DNA from 2 places in the Rhodococcus sp. H29-C3 genome. Region 1 is predicted to be linked to the other one. Evidence: riboswitches for the same ligand, from Rfam matches in the RefSeq annotation. Region 1 holds a riboswitch; the other holds the start of a gene.
What was found. Region 1 has a riboswitch for cyclic di-AMP ahead of QMK32_RS08375 (transglycosylase family protein). Riboswitches for the same ligand answer to the same signal wherever they lie in the genome.
Positions count from the first base shown of each region.

Region 2: linked by a shared signal. The riboswitch ahead of QMK32_RS12005 (C40 family peptidase) and the one ahead of QMK32_RS08375 (transglycosylase family protein) in region 1 are both predicted to bind cyclic di-AMP.

Region 1 covers NZ_JASITC010000003.1:236,409-246,889, reverse strand. Annotated here, with positions in the region: gene QMK32_RS08410 (DUF3027 domain-containing protein) at 1-826, opposite strand, end outside; gene QMK32_RS08405 (glutaminyl-peptide cyclotransferase) at 859-1,671, shown strand; gene QMK32_RS08400 (MFS transporter) at 1,716-3,302, shown strand; gene QMK32_RS08395 (DUF2771 domain-containing protein) at 3,303-3,824, shown strand; gene QMK32_RS08390 (cold-shock protein) at 3,821-4,234, opposite strand; gene QMK32_RS08385 (Asp23/Gls24 family envelope stress response protein) at 4,407-4,625, shown strand; gene QMK32_RS08380 (YccF domain-containing protein) at 4,642-5,013, shown strand; cyclic di-AMP (ydaO/yuaA leader) riboswitch at 5,299-5,486, shown strand; gene QMK32_RS08375 (transglycosylase family protein) at 5,495-6,109, shown strand; gene QMK32_RS08370 (hypothetical protein) at 6,171-6,359, opposite strand; gene QMK32_RS08365 (helicase-associated domain-containing protein) at 6,421-8,691, shown strand; gene QMK32_RS08360 (DNA repair helicase XPB) at 8,810-10,465, shown strand.
Region 2 covers NZ_JASITC010000004.1:383,954-394,434, forward strand. Annotated here, with positions in the region: gene qcrA (cytochrome bc1 complex Rieske iron-sulfur subunit) at 1-1,052, opposite strand, end outside; gene qcrC (cytochrome bc1 complex diheme cytochrome c subunit) at 1,049-1,924, opposite strand; gene ctaE (aa3-type cytochrome oxidase subunit III) at 2,026-2,637, opposite strand; gene QMK32_RS11980 (hypothetical protein) at 2,789-3,274, shown strand; gene trpD (anthranilate phosphoribosyltransferase) at 3,347-4,420, shown strand; gene QMK32_RS11990 (Lrp/AsnC family transcriptional regulator) at 4,448-4,723, opposite strand; gene QMK32_RS11995 (DEDD exonuclease domain-containing protein) at 4,777-6,507, opposite strand; cyclic di-AMP (ydaO/yuaA leader) riboswitch at 7,041-7,204, shown strand; gene QMK32_RS12005 (C40 family peptidase) at 7,221-7,778, shown strand; gene QMK32_RS12010 (C40 family peptidase) at 8,144-9,205, shown strand; gene QMK32_RS12015 (peptidase MA family metallohydrolase) at 9,228-10,481, shown strand, end outside.

The sequences.
Region 1 (10,481 bases):
ACGCATGGTCCGACACGAAGGTGTTCTCGGTCTCGGAAGCCGGGGCAGTGACAGTCGGCGCTTGCGCGGTGACATCGAGGGCCGCATCGTCGAACGGATCGTAGGCGGGCGACCCGGCGCCGGTGGGAAGCTCGGTATCGGAATGCGCACCGCAGCCGTACTGGACGTGGACTACATGGCCGTCGGCCGCATACTCGTTGCCGCAGACGCCGAACGCCGCCGACAACGATCCAGCGAGCGGGAGATAGAACCCGCACAGTCCGCACGTCGACGGTGCAGCTTTCGCCATCTCGCTGTCCGGACCGAACTCGCCGTCGTGCCAGCGCTCGGCCGCGTCGAGACGCCCTTCACGGCTGGGAACCTGTGGACGGCCCAGGCCGAGTTCGTACGCGACATCGTCGACCTGGGGATCGCCGGTAGCGACGTACCCGGGGACGAGACGCGGATCGTGCGCTCGCGGTGGGAGCCGATCACCCGGCCCCAGATCGCCGGGTCGGATGCGCTCGTCCCACGGCAACCAGGTCGGCGGCACCAGGGCATCGGGGCCCGGAAGCAGGACGAGTTCGCTGATGGTGGCGCTGTCTGCGTCGGCGGGGGCTGCGACGACCACGGCCCATTGCCATCCGCGATAGCCGGGTAGATCGGCGACGAAGCGATGTGTCGCCGCACTGTCGTCCTCGGCGGTGACACCGAGATAATCGCCGACGCCGCCTTCACCCAGGTCGATCAGAGCACGGCGCGCCAACTCGGCGGCTTCCGTTAGGACAGGACGAATCTGGTCGAGCTCTGGGAAAGATGCGAAACTCACATGTTCATTTTGCCGCATCACTTCCGGAGTGCCCAGTTCGGGCTGCCATGATGGGGCAGATGATCGCCTCGCTCCGCCGCGTGCTCGGTGTCCTCGCGGTGCCGATTCTGCTTATCGGGTGTTCGGCGGAACCCGAGGTCAGCGCAGATTCTTCGGCAACGAGGTCGACGGTCACCGTGGTCAGGACCCTCGAGCACAACCGTTCCGCGTTCACCCAGGGCCTGGAGATCGACGAGGGCGAGCTCTACGAGGGCACCGGCCGCAAGGGTTCGTCGTACGTGCGCGTGTCGTCTTTGGACACTGGCAAAGAACTGCGACGTGTGGATCTATCTGCCGAATACTTCGGCGAGGGGCTGACCGTCGCGGGCGAAACTCTGTGGCAAATCACCTGGCAGAACGGAATCGCGTTCGCCCGAGACAAGACCACTCTGGCCGGCGAGCGCGAGGTCGGCTACGACGGTGAGGGCTGGGGTCTGTGTGCTGCAGCAGACGGCCTGGTGATGAGCGACGGGTCCTCGATGCTGACCTTCCGTGACGCGGACACGTTCGAGGCAACCGGCACCGTGGAGGTAACGCTCGACGGAACGCCGCTCGAATCGTTGAACGAACTCGAATGCGCCGAAGACGGATCTGTCTACGCCAACCTTTGGCGCACGTTCGATATCGCGAAGATCGACCCTGCCACCGGGGCGGTGTCGGAGATCATCGATGCCGAGCCGCTCTGGAACTCGATGACCGAGCGTGAGCGCGACGGTGCCGACGTACTCAACGGGATCGCCCAGATACCCGGCACCGACCGCTTTCTGGTGACGGGAAAGCTGTGGCCGAGCATGTTCGAGGTGGAGTTCACACCCGTGGAGTGAGTCGGTGTACTCACACCCTCCACTTTTAGGACAGAATTGACGACGTGAGCGACCCTCGAGACTCCGACAACCCGCCGGGAGAGGACCACCCGGGGTTCGAGAACTATCCACCGGCTCCGCGCGCCGCCAGCCGCAGAACCCCGCTGCCTCCCCTTCACCCGTCGACTTCCCCGCCGGGTGATCGTCCGCGTGGACCGAAGCCGCCGCCCATGCCCCGCAAGTTGACGGTGACTCGAGTCGCGGCGATGCGCAGCCGCGAGCTCACCAACAAGGGCATCGCGACTTTTCATCGAGCCGCGAAAGCAGACGGTGCCGACAAATCGGGACTCACCGCGCTGACGTACGCGACGATGGCCAATTTCGCCTCCGACGCCGCCACGGCTGTCGCGCTGGCCAACACACTCTTCTTCTCCGCGGCGACCGGTGAGGACAAGACGAAGGTTGCGCTGTATCTCGTCATCACCATCGCTCCGTTCGCGTTGATAGCGCCGCTGATCGGACCGATGCTCGATCGGCTACAGCATGGTCGACGGCTCGCCCTCGCCGGTTCGTTCCTGCTGCGGACTGTTCTGGCCGTCGTGCTGGTGTTCAACTTCGACAGCTGGATTCTGTATCCGGCTGCGCTCGGCATGCTGGTGTTCAGTAAATCTTTTGCAGTACTCAAGAGCGCCGTGACACCGCGAGTGCTGCCACCCGAGATCGACCTCGTTCGCGTCAATTCTCGCCTGACGGTGTTCGGCCTGATCGGCGGAACCATTGTCGCCGGCGGAATCGCGGGCGCTATCGCCTGGCTCTCCGGATCGCCGGGCGCACTGTGGTTCGTAGCCGCCATCACCGTGCTGGGCGCCTACCTCAGCATGCGGATCCCGTCGTGGGTCGAAGTGACCGAAGGCGAAGTTCCAGCCACCTTGAGATACCACGGTGACGATGCCGAGACCGAGGTGATGCACCGTGTGAAACCGGGAACCACACCACCTAAGAACCGCCGCCAACCGCTGGGCAAAGCCGTCATCGTCGGCCTGTGGGGCAACGGAACCATACGTATTCTCACCGGATTTCTGACGCTCTACATAGCCTTCGTTGCCAAAGCTCAGACCGAACACGAGCCGATCAAGCAAGCCGCAATGCTCGGACTGGTCGGTGCATGCGCAGCAATCGGCAACTTCTCCGGTAACGCCGCAGGCGCTCGGATCAAGCTCGGCCGGCCGGCCATCATGATCATCCGATGTACGTTCGCCGTCACCGTCGTTGCCATCGTCGCGGCCGTCACCGACAGCCTGCTGACCGCCGCACTGGCCGCGTTGGTCGCCTCCTGTGCGAGTGCACTCGCCAAGGTGTCGCTCGATGCATCCCTGCAATCCGATCTCCCACCCGAATCCATTGCGTCCGGATTCGGGCGTTCGGAGACCGTCCTACAGCTGTGCTGGGTGCTCGGGGGAACACTGGGCGTTCTGTTGCCCACCGAGTACTGGCTCGGATTCACCGTCGTCTCGATCTTGCTTACGGTCGGCCTGGTGCAGACCATACTCACCTACCGAGGCAAGACACTGCTCCCAGGACTCGGCGGAAACCGACCCGAGCACGCCGAGCAGAGCAGTTCCGACTATTCATCCCAAGAGAACGTGAGTTAAGTGAATCTTGCACCGAAGACCAAAAAGCTACTGGCGATCGGCACTGCCGGACTGATCGTCGTCGGCGTGGCGTTCGTCGCTGTCCTCGCACAACTCGTCTCCGACGCTCCAGCGCACCGACCGACCATCACGGCATTCGCGGACGGAAAAGCCGTCACCGTCGAGCCGTACCTGTACTGCCCGGTCGAGGCGCCGCTGTGTGAGAACGATGGATCGAGCGCGAGCGTGCCGGTTCGGGAGGGCTACCCGCTGCAGCTGTCTTTGCCCTCCGAGATCACCTCGGCGCCGTGGATTCTCGCAGCTGTGTACTCCGACGATGCCGGGGCCGACGTCGTCGAGACCGACTCGCTGTATCTTCCCGATCAGAAATTGGGTCTGACAGTGCCACCAGTCGACGCAGACGGACGAGCACTGCTGGGCGTCGAAATCAGGTTGCCCTCCGGCATCATCGACACCGACACCCAGCGGGAAGAGATCATCAGCCACGCGATCTGGTCGATCGCGACGACACCGACCGGTTAGCTGTCGAGCTCGCGCGCGACGGCCCTGACCACCTCGGAGATCTTCTGCGCGGTCTTGCGATCGGGGTACTTACCCTTACGCAGTTCAGGTTGGATCGTTGCCTCGAGGAGCGTGATCATGTCCTCTACCATCCCGTGCAGCTCGTCGGGCGTGTGCTTACGCTCGACGGGCTCGCGACGATTGGCGGTGTTCTGACGCAGGGTGGGAGCCGGCTCGAGAACTTTCAAGCTCAGCGCCTGAGGCCCACGCCGTCCTGCTGCCATACCGAACTCGACGCGCTGACCTGCTTTGAGGCCTTCGACACCCGCAGGCAGCGCTGACGAGCGGACATAGACGTCCTCTCCTTCTTCTTGCGAGAGGAAACCGAATCCCTTGTCGACGTCGTACCACTTCACCTTGCCGGTAGGCACTGCGCTCACCCGTCCATTTGTCTCGGTAAATAGCCTGTTCTGCACAAATTTCGCGCCCAACAGCCGTGTTGGACGCGAATGCCCCAGCATAGCGCGGAGGAGTGCTGGACAGCACGCAGGTTTATCTGCGAGCTGGATAGGCACGCCGGTCGATCGGGCTACCGTTGTCGACGTGGCTGATCAAACACCCCGTAACGGCACGACCCTTCTTCGTATCTCGTTGGCGATCTTTGCGATCGGGCTGATCGCGATCGTCGCCATCTTCGCGGTGCCTGCGCTATCCGGGGACGACCCACCGCTGTGGCTTTATCTGACCGCAATGATCTTCTCGCCCCTGGGCTTCGTGCTGGCGATAGTGTTTGCATTGCTGTCCGGCCGACGGGCGAGATAAAACAGGGGGGCACCACATGCGAGTGATTCTCAACATCATCTGGTTGATCTTCGGTGGACTGTGGCTGGCTATCGGCTACTTCGCGGCGGGCATCATCTGCTGCATCCTCATCATCACGATCCCCTTCGGCATCGCGTCGTTCCGCATCGGCGTCTACGCCCTGTGGCCGTTCGGCAAAACGATCGTCGACAAGCCGACATCAGGGGCGGCGGCGATCATCGGCAACGTCATTTGGCTCATCGTTGCGGGGATCTGGCTGGCCATCGCGCATATCGTGTCGGCGATTGCCATGGCGATCACGATCATCGGCATTCCACTCGCCGTCGCGAACCTCAAAATGGTCCCCATCTCGCTCATGCCGCTCGGCAAAGACATCGTCGACTCCTGACACTCCAGACACACCAGCATCACCCTTGGATGGGTGTGACTTCCATCACATAACAGCGTGGTAACGGATGCGCAACGACCGAGGGTTCACCCGACGGCAGCGCCGCTAGCAGCGCATTCAGCCGTAACCAAAAACTGTGTCCGGGTGCACACCCGGACGACCCGAAAAAGCAAGAGTTACCAAATAGTGACACTTCGCGGGAATTTCAGTACCGTCGTCCACGGCTGAGAAACTTCGGCTGAATCCGGACCCGCAGCGCCAAACCTCGTCCCGCGGGAACGGACCCCCACAAGAACACCCAGGGGACGAGGACGGGGGACCCACACGTCCTCTCGGATAACCGGAAATTCGCTACCTCGGCAGAGAATTTCCTTGGGGTGAAGCCCACGCACTTTCACTTGGAAGCGCTGGGCCGGGCTACCTCTCAGCCCGAACCCGACAGCTGACCTCGCAGGCGCCAGTGGAGAGGATTTCAACTCGTATGAGCGGACGTCACCGTAAGCCGACCACCACCGGCCGGACCGTAGCCAAGGTCGCCGTCACCGGCGCCATCATGGGTACCGCAGGCATGGCCTTCACCGGCACCGCCAGCGCAGCCCCCGATTCCGATTGGGACCGTCTCGCACAGTGCGAAGCAGGCGGTAACTGGGGCATCAACACCGGCAACGGTTTCCAGGGTGGCCTGCAGTTCTCACCGAGCACCTGGAGTTCACATGGCGGCGGGCAGTACGCCGCCACCGCGAACCAGGCCAGCCGCGAAGAGCAGATCGCCGTGGCCGAGAAGGTTCTCGCTTCGCAGGGATGGGGCGCATGGCCCTCCTGCTCGTCGAGCCTGGGCCTGAGCAGTTCGCCCAGCGAGCGCAGCGTGCCTGCGTCGCCACAGTCCGCTCCCGAGGCACCGAAGCTCCCCGACCTCACGAGCATCCCCACCATCGACGGCAGCGCCGAGGTAATCGACGGCATCACGAGCGCCGTTCAGACCGTCACGAACGATCCGGCGATCTCTTCGTTCATTCAGAACGCGACCCAGGGCATCCAGCTCGACCCGCAGGTCGTCAATTTCTACCAGGCAAACAAAGCATTCCTGCCTCAGTAGAAATCTCACACCACAGAAAAAGGGCCCCCGATCACTCGGGGGCCCTTTTTGTGGTTCGGACTTAACGGTTGATGACGGTCACTGGATGGGCGTACAGCAGTTGGTCCACGGGCAACGGAAACTCGGTTTCCTCGCCGAACGGCGACAAGCTTCCCGAGCGCGAGGACGCCAATTCACTGACCGCATGGTCGCCGCGAGCGGTTTCCGGCCAGCCTGGATCTACGTAGGGCTTCTTCGACTTGTTCACCATGGGACCATTTTGACACCTGCGCTGCACCCAAAGCCAGTCCAGGTCTCTAATCTGGTAGTCGATGACCGATACTGCAGTGCCTCCAGACCTCGCAGCGTGGCTTTCTTCACGGACCGATAACGAGCTCGTCAGCATCCTCACGCTGCGACCCGACCTCACCGTGCCACCGCCGACGACCATCGGCGTACTCGCCGGACGGGCCGAACAGCGTGCCTCGATCCTGCGCTGCGCTGACGCACTCGACACGTTGGCGCTGACGATTCTGGAGATCCTTGCGCTCGAGGGCGCCCACGAAATGCCGGTCGAACGCGAACGACTCGATGCTGCTGTCGGCAAGCGAGCCACGACCAAGGCCGTCGACAAAGCCCTCGGATTTCTGCGAGAACGAGCACTCGTCTGGGGAACGGGTTCGATTCGGATGCCGCCGGCGGCGCGGGATGCGGTCCCGTGGCGAATCGGGCGAATACTCGACCCGACCGAAGACCTCACCCCGGAGCGGATCACCGACGCGCTCGCTCGAATCGGCGAAGGTGAACGCACCCTGCTGATGACCCTGGCCCGGTCATCACCGACTGGGCGCACCAGAGATGCTGCACCGGGTACATCCGAGGATCGTCCCGTTCAGAAGCTACTGCGGGCCGGGCTGTTGATCTGGCTCGACGAACAGACGGTCGAACTCCCCCAGCAGGTCGGGCAGGCCCTGCGCGGCGAGCCGATTTTCGATCCGACGTCGTTGACGCCACCGAAGCGCGCCAGCACCAAATACCCTCTCACCGACGTCAATGCTGCCGCAGCGGGTGAGGCCCTGGAACTGATTCGGCATTGTGCCCTGATCATCGAAGCGCTGTCGATCACGCCTGCACCCGCGCTCAAAGCCGGTGGCCTGGGCGTACGTGAAGTCAAGCGCATCACCAAGGCAACCGGGCTCGACGAACACCGCGTCAGCCTGCTGTTGGAAGTGCTGGCAGCTGCATCGCTCATCACCAGCGGAACCCCCGACCCGCTGCCACCCAACGATTCGGGCGAGGACTACTGGGGTCCGACCCCAGCCGTCGAACCGTGGACCACCGCAACACCTGCATCCCGATGGCAGACCCTCGCGGCGGCATGGCTGGACGTACAGCGTGCGCCCTGGCTGATCGGGATGCGCGACCCCAACGACAAACCGGTGGCCGCGTTGTCCGAAGAGGTGCGCTCGCCCGCAGCTCCACGCGACCGTCGAACGATTCTCGAGTTCCTCGCCGAACTGGGCCCGGGCAATGCCATCGCCGAAGGCGAGGTCTCGCGCGGCCTCGCCTGGCGTCGACCACGTGCCATGTCGCGATACGCGCTTCGACCGATATCGAAGATGATCGGCGAGGCGACGGCAATGGGCATCGTCGCCCGAGGAGCGCTGTCGACGCCAGGTAAGGCGCTACTCCACGGCGGCGACGCCGAGGCCGCGATGCGTGCTGCGCTGCCCGAACCGATCGATTACGTCCTGATTCAGGCCGACCTCACCCTCGTTGCGCCCGGTCCCCTCGAACCCGATCTCGAGCATCGGATCGAACTCGTCGCCGATGTCGAATCCGCAGGTGCTGCGACGGTCTATCGGATCACCGAGAACTCCCTTCGCCGGGCGCTCGACGTCGGTATGAGTGCGGCCGAGCTACACGCCTTGTTCGCCGCACACTCCCGTACGCCGGTCCCCCAGGGTTTGACCTACCTGATCGACGACGTCGCCCGCCGTCACGGCCGACTACGCGCGGGGGTCGCGGCGTCGTTCGTGCGATGTGAAGATCCGGCCCTGCTTGCCGAGGTCCTTACCTCTGCTGCGGCCGAACAGCTGGCGCTACGCGCGCTCGCACCGACGGTCGCGATATCCCAGGCGCCGCTCAACGAAGTCATGCGGGCACTCGACGCGGCAGGGTTTGCACCTGCGGGTGAGGATGCCAACGGCATCATCCTCGATTTGCGCTCACGCGGCGCCCGGATTCCGCTGCACCGAGTTCGCTCTACTTTCAGGCAGCCTGCCATCGCCACCGACGAGCAGCTCACCCGCCTCGTCTCGGAACTGCGCGCCGGCGATCGTGCATCTCGCGCGGGTGGGCGCCCGGTCCTCGCCGACGGGACGCGCGCCACTGGATCGGCCACGATGGCGTTGCTCCACACTGCGCTGAAAGCGCGGCGAAGTGTGTCGATCGGGTACGTCGACGCGCAGGGGGTCGCGTCGCAACGCATCGTCGATCCTGTCAATGTCGGTGGCGGCCAACTCGACGCGTATGTGTCGGCCACCGGTGAGGTCCGCCGGTTCACCTTGCACCGCATCACCTCGGTCGCACTGATCGACTAGCGTCCAGGCCTCCGTTATCCGAGCGCGGAGCATCACATGGCGCCGAGGGCGCTATATCAGGACAATGGAGAAGTTGCGCACTTTCTTCCATGCAACGCGAAGTTCTCTAGGAGGAACTGTGACCGACGGCCCCCTGATCGTCCAGTCCGACAAAACCCTGTTGCTCGAGGTCGATCACGAGCTCGCAGGTGCCGCTCGCGCCGCCATTGCTCCGTTCGCCGAACTCGAACGTGCTCCCGAACATATTCACACGTATCGGATCACTCCGCTTGCTCTGTGGAACGCGCGGGCCGCGGGCCATGATGCCGAACAGGTCGTCGACGCGCTCGTCAACTTCTCGCGTTACGCCGTTCCGCAGCCTTTGCTCGTCGACATCGTCGACACCATGGCGCGTTACGGTCGGTTGCAGTTGGTGAAGAGTCCGGTCCACGGGCTTTCCCTGATCAGCTTGGATCGCGCCGTGTTGACCGAGGTCATGCGACACAAGAAGATCGCTCCGATGCTCGGTGCGATGGTCGACGAGGACACCGTTCTCGTCCATCCGAGCGAGCGTGGGCACCTCAAACAGCTGCTGCTGAAGATCGGCTGGCCCGCGGAGGACTTGGCCGGTTATGTCGACGGCGAGGCGCATCCCATCGAACTCGACACCGAGGGCGGTAAGTGGACTCTGCGCGATTATCAGGCGATGGCTGCTGATTCGTTCTGGGCCGGCGGCTCCGGCGTCGTAGTACTTCCGTGTGGTGCGGGTAAGACGATGGTGGGCGCCGCCGCGATGGCCAAAGCCAAGGCGACGACGCTCATTCTTGTCACCAATACCGTCGCCGGCCGTCAGTGGAAGCGTGAGCTGATCGCTCGCACTTCACTGACCGAGGAAGAGATCGGTGAGTACTCCGGCGAGCGCAAGGAGATTCGCCCTGTGACGATCGCCACGTACCAGGTGATCACGCGCCGCACCAAGGGTGAGTACAAACACCTCGAACTGTTCGATTCCCGCGACTGGGGATTGGTGATCTACGACGAGGTACACCTGCTACCCGCGCCGGTGTTCCGGATGACGGCTGATCTGCAATCACGTCGTCGTCTCGGGTTGACCGCAACTCTGGTGCGCGAGGACGGCCGCGAGGGCGACGTCTTCTCGCTCATCGGGCCGAAGAGGTACGACGCCCCGTGGAAGGACATCGAAGCACAAGGGTGGATTGCACCCGCCGAGTGCATCGAGGTCCGGGTGACGTTGACCGACGCCGAGCGCATGGCGTATGCCGTTGCCGAGCCCGAGGAGCGGTACAAACTCTGCTCGACGGCCCACACCAAGGTGGCGGTCGTGAAGTCGATCCTCGCCAAGCACGAAGGTGCGCCGACCCTGGTGATCGGCGCCTACCTGGATCAGTTGAACGAGCTCGGTGAGGCACTGAACGCTCCGGTGATTCAAGGTTCGACGAAGAACAAGGAACGCGAAGTGTTGTTCGACGCCTTCCGAAAGGGCGAGATCCCGACCCTCGTGGTGAGCAAGGTCGCGAACTTCTCCATCGATCTACCGGAAGCATCTGTGGCAGTTCAGGTTTCGGGAACTTTCGGTTCACGCCAGGAGGAAGCACAGCGACTCGGACGCCTGTTGCGTCCGAAGCACGACGGCGGTCAGGCGCACTTCTACTCCGTCGTCTCACGGGACACACTCGACGCCGAATACGCAGCACACCGGCAGCGGTTCCTGGCCGAGCAGGGTTATGCATACCGAATCACCGACGCAGACGACTTGCTCGGTCCTGCCATCTGATATTCGTGCTACTAAT
Region 2 (10,481 bases), on a different contig from region 1:
AAGATCGGCTTGGCATACTCGAGTGCGTCGAACTGCGACTGGTGGCACGGGCACAGAATCCGATTGGTCTGCTGCTCGTACAGCGACGTCGGGCAACCCAGGTGGGTGCAGATCTTCGAGTAGGCGAAGTAGTCGCCGTAATTGAAGCTTTCCTGGTTCTTGCGCTTGATGACCTTGGCCGTGTCCTCAGAGCGGAGACGGATAAGCATGGTCGCGTTGCGGATTCCACGAAGCGATTTGAGCAAGGCGTGATCGTCGTCGCGGTCGGCCTCACGGAACGGAAATACTGTCTCCATGGCTCCGGCATCCATATCCTCTGGGCGGACCAGAACGACGTCGTGGGGACGACCGGTATCGCGCCGAAGGTAAATCGTTTCTCCAGGGTAGCGCGGAGTCCAGCCGGAGACCCATAGAGGAGATTTGTCACCCTCGGCCCACGGGTTCTTGATCAGACCACCGAGGGGCAGGATGGCCATGATTCCGAGCGCGCCGCCGCCGAAGAACAACGAGCGCTTGATTACCTTGCGTCGTCCGATGGTCGACGTGTCGAGCGAATCACTCAGCTGGGCAACGACAGTCTGTCGATCCACCTCGGACGAAGATCCGTCGTGGCGATCCTGAATGGATACCTCTTCGGGAATGAACTTCTTGGTGAACTGGACAGCGCCGACACCGACACCGAGGATCGCGAGACCCATGGTCAGGCCGATCAGCGGGGTGTAGAGGGTGTACTTCCAGTAGCTCTCTTCACCGATTCCGGCATATTCCCAAGGCCAGAACAGGTAGATCGCGATGAATGCGACAGCCGAGACGCCTGAAAGAGCGAACCAGAACGCAACGTTGCGTTCGGCGCGCTTCTCAGCGCGGGTGCCTTGAACTGCCCATCGATCTCTACGGAATGCAACATCGACGTGGTCGAGATTGGTGCCCAGCTTCACCAGCTGGTCACGCGTCATTCCGGCGAGTTCCTCGTCGGAATACTTCCTGTTCACATCCACATCGTTCCCACCGGTCTGCCCGGCGTCCGCGCGTCCGGAATCACCGTCACTCATGACCTCGCTCCGATCCACAACGTTGCGCCGACAACGGCACCGATTCCTATGATCCAGATTGCAAGGGCTTCTGTACCCGGGCCGAAGCCGCCGAGTCCCCAGCCGCCCGGTGCAGTCGTATCCTGCGCTGACTTCACGTAAGAGATGATGTCGATCTTTTCTTCTTGCGTCAGTTGACGGTCCGAGAACTTGGGCATGTTCTGCGGGCCCGTGACCATGGCCGTGTAGATCTCCTGCTCGGAGGCAGGCCCGAGCGAAGGTGCGTACTTGCCCGAGGACAAGGCGCCACCTTGGCCGGTGAAGTTGTGGCATGACGCGCAGTTGAGACGGAAGAGCTCGCTGCCGCGGGCAATATCACCGCCGGTAAGCGAAGACTGCGCAACCTCGCCGTTGCTGTCGAGGAGCACGGTCGGGCCGCCACCGTTGGCCTGGACATACGCACCGAGCGCGTCGATCTGCTTGTCGTCGAACTTCGCCGGTTTGCGTTCAGCCTGCGCTTCGTTACGAACCGCGGGCATCCGACCCGTCGAGACCTGGAAGTACACAGCGGCTTCACCGACACCGATCAAGCTGGGCCCGCGGTCTTGCACACCCTGCAGGTTCACACCGTGGCAGGTGACACACGATGTGTCGTACAACTGCTTACCTTCGCGGATCAAAGCGGCTGAATCCTGATCGGCCGTCGCCACCTGTGGGGTGGGGGTCAGAGCCGACGCAAGAAATCCCGCGCTGATGAGACCCATCATGAGTACTACTGCGCCTGTCACACGGCGGCGAACCTTGCGCTGCCGCCGACTCTTCACTGCTGAAGGAGAACCGGCTGACGGGATATCTGTGTTGTCGCCGGGTGATGCTGGGGGAGATGAGCTCATCTTCTATCCCTTGTCGTGTCGGGACGGACTGAACGCCTGGGGCTGATTCCTGACGTTCATTGTTGTCGACGAAGTCGAAACACTTGCTTTGCCGATATTCATCAGCGGATGAAGTAGATGGTCGCGAACAGCGCAATCCAGACGATGTCGACGAAGTGCCAGTAGTACGACACGACGATCGCAGCTGTTGCCTGAGCGGGCGTGAACTTACTGACCAGCGTTCGCGTGATCAGGAAGACGAAGGCGATAAGTCCACCGATCACATGGAGGCCGTGGAATCCGGTCGTGATGTAGAAGACCGAGCCATAGACGCTCGAAGAGATCGTGGTGCCCTCTTCCACCAAGTGGTAGTACTCGTACCCCTGGCCGGCGACGAACAACGTCCCCATAACCAACGTGATGATGTACCAGCGTCGCAGTCCGAAGACGTCACCGCGCTCAGCGGCGAATACGCCTAGCTGGCAGGTGAAGGAGGATGCGATCAGAACGGTTGTCACCGGTACCGCGAGACCGAGGTTCAGCTCGGTCGGTTCCGGTGGCCAGATGCCGTCTGCCTGCGCCCTCGCGACGAAGTACATCGCAAAAAGTCCAGCGAAAAACATTAGTTCGCTCGACAACCACACTATGGTGCCGACGCTGACCATATTAGGACGGTTCAGCGAGTGCACGCGTTGGGTGATTGCCGATCCCTGAGTCCCTACAGCGCTCGTCACAAAGAGAAGTATGACTGCCCGTAGTACCGATTGCATACCCGGGTCCGGTGTTGGCGCGTCGCGACCATCGGTACAGACTCTTTCCCCAGTCGAGGTGCTGGTCGGCGGCACCAGTCGCGCTCGGGTGAGGGCTCCGTGGAAGGGTTGCCTCATGTCAACGAACGGTAAGACGGGTTGGTTCCGACGGTGGTTTTCGCGCGCACGGTCGATCCCACTCGACCCCGACAGGACCGATTTGCTCGTCGTGGCATCGTCCTTCGACGACGCCGAGTCATGTTCTGCGGCATTGGAACGCGGCGCACAGCAGAATGCATGGGTTGAGGACGAAGAGATAGTCCTCCGGCACCACCTGATCCTGCCGCCGGACATGATCGACGACGCGGTGGCGATCGCTGCCCAGGACGGTTACGAGCGGGCCCCCGGTTCGATGACGATGGAAGCGCCCGAGATCACCGGATATCAGCCTGCCGTCGATGGAGGAATTCCGATAATCCTGCAGCGCGTTCAAGTGCTGGACGCGCTGCACTGCTCACAGGAGCGTTCTCGTATGGCTGGGCTCGCGCAACGCCGCGGCGGACTCGTGCTGGGGTGGGACGCCCTGCAGCCTGATTCCGACGCAGGCCGTGTCGCTGACTAAGCTTTCGCCACATCGGTCGGGCCACACTGGTGCCGGAGATATGGCCGTCAGTTCAGGAAGGCACGGGAAAAGATGACCACACCGATCAACGACGAGTCGAGCAGGACCTGGAAGAGCATTCTGGGGGCATTGACGTCGTGGGTCGATCTATCGAGTGCCGATACGGCTTGGGCGATGGACGAGATCATGTCCGACCACGCCACATCCGCGCAGATTGCCGCCTTCGGTGTGGCCCTCAAGATGAAGGGGCCCACTCCGGCCGAGGTGGGAGGGCTCGCCGACTCGATGCTCGCGCATGCCTCGCACGTCGACAGTGAACCGAAATCGGTGGACGTCGTCGGTACCGGTGGCGACGGCGCAGATACGGTGAACATCTCCACGATGGCCGCGATCGTGGCTGCCGCGGCGGGTGCTCCAGTGGTCAAGCATGGGAATCGAGCGGCCTCGTCGCAGAGCGGTACCACCGACGTTCTGGAAGCGCTGGGAGTGAAATTCGGTCTCGGACCGAGTGGAGTTGCCGAAAGTGTGCGCGATGTAGGTATCGGTTTCTGTTTCGCCCCGGTCTTTCATCCCGCGCTGCGGTTCGCAGGCCCGCCGCGGAAGGAAATCGGCATTCCGACGGTCTTCAACATTCTCGGCCCACTCACCAATCCCGGTCGGCCACGATCAGGGTTGATCGGGTGCGCATTCGAAGCTTTGGTGCCGGTTGTTGCAGGGGTTTTCGCCGGCCGTGGCACGAGCGCTCTCGTGGTCCGCGGTGACGACGGCCTCGATGAGATAACGATGTCCACCACGACCAGCGTGCACGTCGTCTCCGGAGGCTCGGTTACTGCTACCACGATCGATCCGAAGGACTTCGGGTTCGACTACGAACCGCTGTCGGCGCTCAAAGGCGGTGACGCTGCGTTCAACGCGAGGGTGGTGCACGCTGTTCTAGCCGGAGAGACCGGCCCGGTGCGCGACGCAGTTCTGCTGAACGCGGCAGCCGCACTGACTGCTCATGCCGGAATAGACGAAGGAATCGACGCCGGCGACATCATCGGTGCGCTTTCTGCAGGGTTGGTGCGCGCAACGAAGGCTGTCGACTCAGGTGCGGCAGCCGCACTGCTGGCTCGATGGGTGACCCGGTCGAACGAGCTGGATTGATCCGACCGGCTCAGGCGCGGAAGTGCCTCACTCGCCGATCGAAAACCCCGCGTCGATATCGGCGCTCGAATATGACTGGAATGCAATGTGCGTCGCGGTATTCAGGACGCCGGCCACCTTGCTGATCCGTTGCGTCACTACCTCGGCGATCTGCTGATGGTCGCGGACCTTGACGATGGCGATCAGGTCGACATCTCCCGCACACGAATAGACCTCCGAAACACCGTCGACGTCCGCGACTGCTTGCGCGGTCTCAGGTATGGCACTTGCCTCGGCGTCGATCATGACAATGGCGTGGATCATGGGTCTCCCTCATTGAATGCGCGAACACGCGTACGTTTCGACTCCCCGCGAGCTTAGAGTGCGTGCCGGTCCGGGTACGGCGGCGCGCTGTACTCGTGACGGGATGCGGCGCGAGAGATGCTGCACCAGTCTTTCCACGCGCCAGCGCCGTATGCCGGCTCGGCGTACCCGTCGGTGGTCCTGACTATGCGGACGCCGTCGGAGTCCAGCCACCGGGCAATGAGGCCCACCTCCTCGGGTGATGCGCCGCGCAACGTGGTGGTGTCCGGGATGACGGTCTCGGCTGCGGTGGTGATGGCCTCCACGACCGGCATCGGGTGCACGCGACGCGCGGTGGTAGCCGCGCCCGCCAGCCGCCCGTTGCGAATCACTGCGAGTTCCCATCCTCCTTCCGTAGTTCTTCTGGCGGCTACGAGTTCGGTGATTGCTGCAATCGCGGCGAGACGGTGCATTCTTCGGATCATGTCGGCGAGAACGGTGAGTCGATCACGCAGACGGGCTGCCGATTCGAAAAGCTCGGTGTCGGCGAGTTGTACGACCCGTGCTCGCGCCGCGTCCAGCATGGAGTTGTCGACGCCGTCGATCAAAGCGTGGAATCGCGTGGGATAAACCGAGTATTCGTCGGACGACAGCACACCTGCTGTCGCTGCCGCGCAACCACCTACTGCGGTCGGTGGGCAGCTCTGTCCGTGTGTTCCGGTGCGTGGGATGCGAGTGGAGCAGGTACGGATCGAAGCGAATTCGGAGACGAGCGCTGCAGCGTCTGCGGCATCACTCCGCGCTGTGAAGGGCCCGAGTGAGCTGGCTGTCGGTGTTCTCACGATGGAAAGCCGGGGGAATGCTTCGACCGTCGTGGTGATCCACCATCCCTTTTTGGGGAACTTCGATCGGCGGTTGTACGGCGGGATGTGCGCGCTCAACAACCGGAGTTCGCGTACGCCTGCCTCGAGGCCGTGAGCACACTCCACGTAGTCGACATCGACAGCAAGGCCGACCATCTCCTTCATCCGTCCGCGAGTTTCCGAACCGGTGAAGTAGGTCCGGACTCGACGTTGCAGATTGGTCGAGGTACCGACGTACAGAACCTCCTTGCCGGGGCCCGTGAACAGGTATACCCCCGGGGTTCGGGGGAGGTGGGCCGCGAGAGAACGTTTCGCGCGCTGTCCGGCGGATACGTTCGGGAGATAGTCCACGAGTTCGGCGTAGCTGTGCACACCCTGATTTCCGACGCGCTCGATCAGCGCGTGCAGCACGTCGACCGTCGCGCGAGCGTCGTCCAGGGCGCGGTGAGTCGGCGTGGTGCCGACGTCGAACAACGATGCGAGAGCCGACAACTTCACTGATGGTGCCTCGTCGCGGGTGAGCACACGACGCGCCAGTTTGACGGTGCACAACACTTGGAACTTGGGCCAGGCGATGTCCAGTCGGCTGGCGGCGGCTCGGAGAAAACCGGTGTCGAACCCCGCATTGTGGGCGACCAGGACTGCGCCCCGTGCGAATTCCAGGAAGCCGGGAAGTACACGCTCGATGCGCGGGGCGTCGATGAGCATCGCGGACGTGATTCCGGTCAGCTCGACGATGTAAGGCGGAATCGACCGGCCTGGATCCACGAGTGTGGCGAACTCTCCGATCACCTCACCTCCACGGACCTTGACCGCCCCGATTTCGGTGATTGCTTCGGTATCGGCGCTGCCACCCGTCGTCTCCAAATCGACGATCACGAAAGTCGTCTGATGCAACGGTGTGTCCAGTTCATCGAACGTCAGCTGGATCGGAAGAGTCACGAAACAGGACGGTAGATGGCGGTACCGACAGAATCGTGTGTTGCCTCTTCAGCGGAAGGCGTGTCGTACCCCGTCGGTACGTTCACCCGAAACGGGTCGAAATTTCGAGCTGAAACACGAAAGAGACGAGGATCACATGATTGTGGATTGCAGTGATTGCAGGGTTCGCGACATCGCGTGCGGAGACTGCGTCGTAACTGTCCTTCTGGGGCCTCCGGGAGCGGCCGGTTCGGTCGATGTCGGAGTCGGTCACGAAGGCTCGAAAATAGACATCGACCAGGCGGAACTCGGCGCAATCGGGGTTCTGGCAGACGTCGGTCTCGTCCCGCGTTTACGTCTGGTCGTGGAAGCAGGCGACGCTTCCCGAAGCTCGTCGTTACCGTCTTGTGATTCAAGCGCGGATCTACGTGCGATGTAGTCCGATTTTCAGATATTCGTGACTCTTCGGCGCGTTGGGGTCGACACGGAGCTATGCCATTTCGTAACCTTCCTGAGACCTTGCGGAGTCTCGCCAGTCCAGACAGGAGTGGCGTCGCAAGTCACCGCCTAATCGGGCACTCGACAGAGTGGCCGTACCGGGAACCCGATTTCTACTGGGGTGAATCCCGCCGGATCGCAGTTATGCGAACGGTGGGTAGGGCTGATCTTCCCAGCCCGAACCCGTCAGCTAACTCGGTCGGCGGATGAGTGGAAGAAACGGAGCACAACCTCTCGTGGCGTCACATACTTCAACCCGCCAATTGCGTCGAATACTCGTAGCCGGTGCGATCACTGCCGGCGCGGTCATCCTGCCCGCTGCCCCCGCAATGGCGGCCCCCATCACGATCCCGGGTGTCGGTACGTTCGAAATACCAGAGATCCCGGGCATGCCCCCGCTGCCGGCCGTCCCCGGGCTACCCGGCGCACCGGCACCTATCGCTCCCCAGGTCACGCCTGCTGCGAAGGCTGTGCAAGCCGCCGAGTCCAAGGTCGGTTCCCCGTACGTCTACGGTGCATCCGGTCCTGACTCGTTCGATTGCTCGGGTCTGGTGCAGTGGGCATACAAGCAGGCCGGTGTCAGCTTGCCCCGTACGAGCTACGACCAGGCGTCCGCTGGTGTTTCGGTATCTCAGTCCGATCTCCAGCCGGGAGATGTCGTCTCCTTCTACGGTGGGTCGCATTCGGGTATCTACGCAGGCGGAGGCAACGTAATCCATGCATCCACTTCAGGTGTTCCCGTCAAGGTTGCACCGGTGTCGTCGATGCCGTTCGACGGAGCTCGTCGATACTGATTCGTGTGATCGGTGCGCAAACAGCATCAGGACCCGGTCGCGTCGGCCGCGGACCTGATGCTGTTTCGTCGTTTCGGAGGTCTCGAGACGTGCGTGTCCGCCCGCTGATTCGGTCATGGTTGGACACAGGTGTGACGATTCCGTAATCTTGCCGAGTCCCGACTGTGTAAAAAGTCCGAATGCTTGAAAAGTTCCGCTGTATCCGACTTCATTCTCGCCCATATAACGAAACTGATGGGTAGAGTTTGTTTTCAGTCAATCATGCGCATTTCAGTCGTTTGTGCACTGGTGAGCGAACGTCGCAGCAAATCTGCACTGCGCCATTGCTTCATCGACACACCTGCAAGAACGGAGAGTCACCTTCTGTGGCGACACCGACAGTCAAGAACGTTGTCCGATCCAAGCGCAGCGTCCTCGCCGCTGCAGCGTGTGCGCTGTGTCTACTCGTGGCGCCGGCCGCAACAGCCCAGGCGCAACCTGGCATAGACAGCGCATCCGATGCTCAGACGCGGTTGTCGGACCTTGCGCGTGAGTCCGAGCAAACGACCGAAGCTCTGCACAACGCGCAAATAGATCTCGATGCCAAGACCGCAGTACAGCGTGAAGCAGACGCCGCCGTCGAGGCCCATCGGAGCGCGCTCGCGGTCGCCGAGTCGGCGTTGGCCGAGCTGAAGCCCGCCGTGGACAAAGTTGCCAACGTCAACTATCAGGGTGGTCGGACAAACAGGCTGTTCGCCGTGATGGTCAGCGATTCACCGCAGCAACTGCTGGACCAGATGTCGGCCCTCGACATCATTTCCGCGGAGACTTCCCGGCAGGTGGGGCAGTTCAAGCAGGCGACGTCCGATGCCGTGGCGGCCGAGGAAGCCTCACGTTCAGCTGCAGACGAGGCGCGCACGGCTGCAGATCAGGCGAAGATGGTCAGCGATGATCTGCAGGCCAAGCAGAGCGAACTTCAAGGGCAAACGGCAGAGGTGATGGCGGCGTTCAGTGCGCTGTCCGGCGCCGAACGGAGTGACTACGCAGGCAGCCCGCTACCTCCAGGATTCGACCTGTCGAAGATAATCGCGGGTTTGGTTCCGGGGTCGGGGTCCGGTGCTCTGCAGGCAGGTTTGACGCAGATAGGTAAACCATATGTCTGGGGCGCTACCGGGCCCGATGGCTTCGACTGCTCAGGGCTGGTTGTGTGGGCCTACAAGCAGGTCGGCAAGACGCTTCCGCGGTCCAGCCAGGCACAGGCGGCCGGCGGAACCCCAGTCGATCAGAAGAGCCTTCAGCCAGGCGACGTCGTTCTCTTCTATCCGGACGCATCCCATGTCGGCCTGTATGCCGGCAACGGCAACGTGCTGCATGCGTCGACGTTCGGTGTGCCGGTGAAGGTTCAGTCGATGGCTTCGTTCCCGTTCTACGGTGCGCGCCGGTACTGATAGCGCCAGCTTGGTTCACTCGATGACTGTCCGCCGCTCTTTTTTGGCGGCAGTCCTCGTCGGCGCCCTCGTATGGGTGTCGGGGTGTACAGCGTCCGGCCCGCCGGCCGAGTCGACGCCGCCGATGCCTTCGAATCCGTACGAGGATCAGCGTCAGGCTGGCGTAGAACAGCTTCTGGCGGATTGGGCGGATGCGGTCTCGTCCAACGACGCTGCCGCGCTCGAAGCTCTGGTCGACCCGGCAGCATCACCTGAATTCCTGCAATCGCTGATCCGCACCGCATCCAACCTCTCGGATGTGCCGCTGTCCGAGTGGGGTTACGAGATCGTGGACGAGCCGGAAACGCCCGTCCCGTCCGAGGTAGCCGAGCGAGTGGGGGCCGCCGATGTGTGGGCGCCGTCGGTGGTTCTTCGGTATGGCGTCGACGGGCCGGATGATCTACCGACCCGCAGACCCATCTCGCTGCTGGTGGCCGAGCGCGACGACAGATGGCGACTGGTGTCCGACACGGACATACCCGGTATCGACCGACATACCTGGCGAGGACCGTGGGACTTCGGGCCGGTGACGGTCACGCCGATCGCGACGGCCGGGGGAACATCGATGGTGTTGGGAAAACGAGAGCAGGATCTTCTCACCTCTCGGCTTGCCACCGAGTTGCCGGCCGCGGTCGAGGCAGTGGCGGACTTCGTGGGTGACGACTGGCCGCGCAAGACGCTGGTAGTGACGACGAGTTCCACAGACGAGTTCCTCGCTTCGGCAGGGGGAGTTGCAGGCCCGGACGTGGCGGCTGTGTCCGTCTCTGATTTTGTCGTGCCCGGCGATCCGGTGACTGGGCAGCGTGTCATCTTCTCTCCCTCCGCCGCAGAGCGATTGACCGACTTCACTACTCGCTCGGTCCTGCGTCACGAACTCACGCACATCGCCGCTCGCGCGAACACCGTCGACGGATCCCCGACGTGGATGCTCGAGGGGTTCGCGGACTATTCGGGATATCGCGGATCGGGTGTCGACTTCGCGACGCTGGCGCCGACCCTGAGTCGTGCAGTCCGGGCAGGTGGACCGCCCACGGTTCTCCCGGCAGACTCCGATTTCTCGACAGGTGGGCTCCGTTCCACCCTCGCCTACGAATCCGCATGGTCCCTGGCAGCGTTCGTCGCCGAGCGGTACGGCGAGCAGGTGCTCCGAGATCTTTACGCGCAGTTGGCAACCGGTCCACACACAGACGCCGAGATCAGCGCGGGTCTCGAAGTGACTGTCGGGTCGAGACCCGAC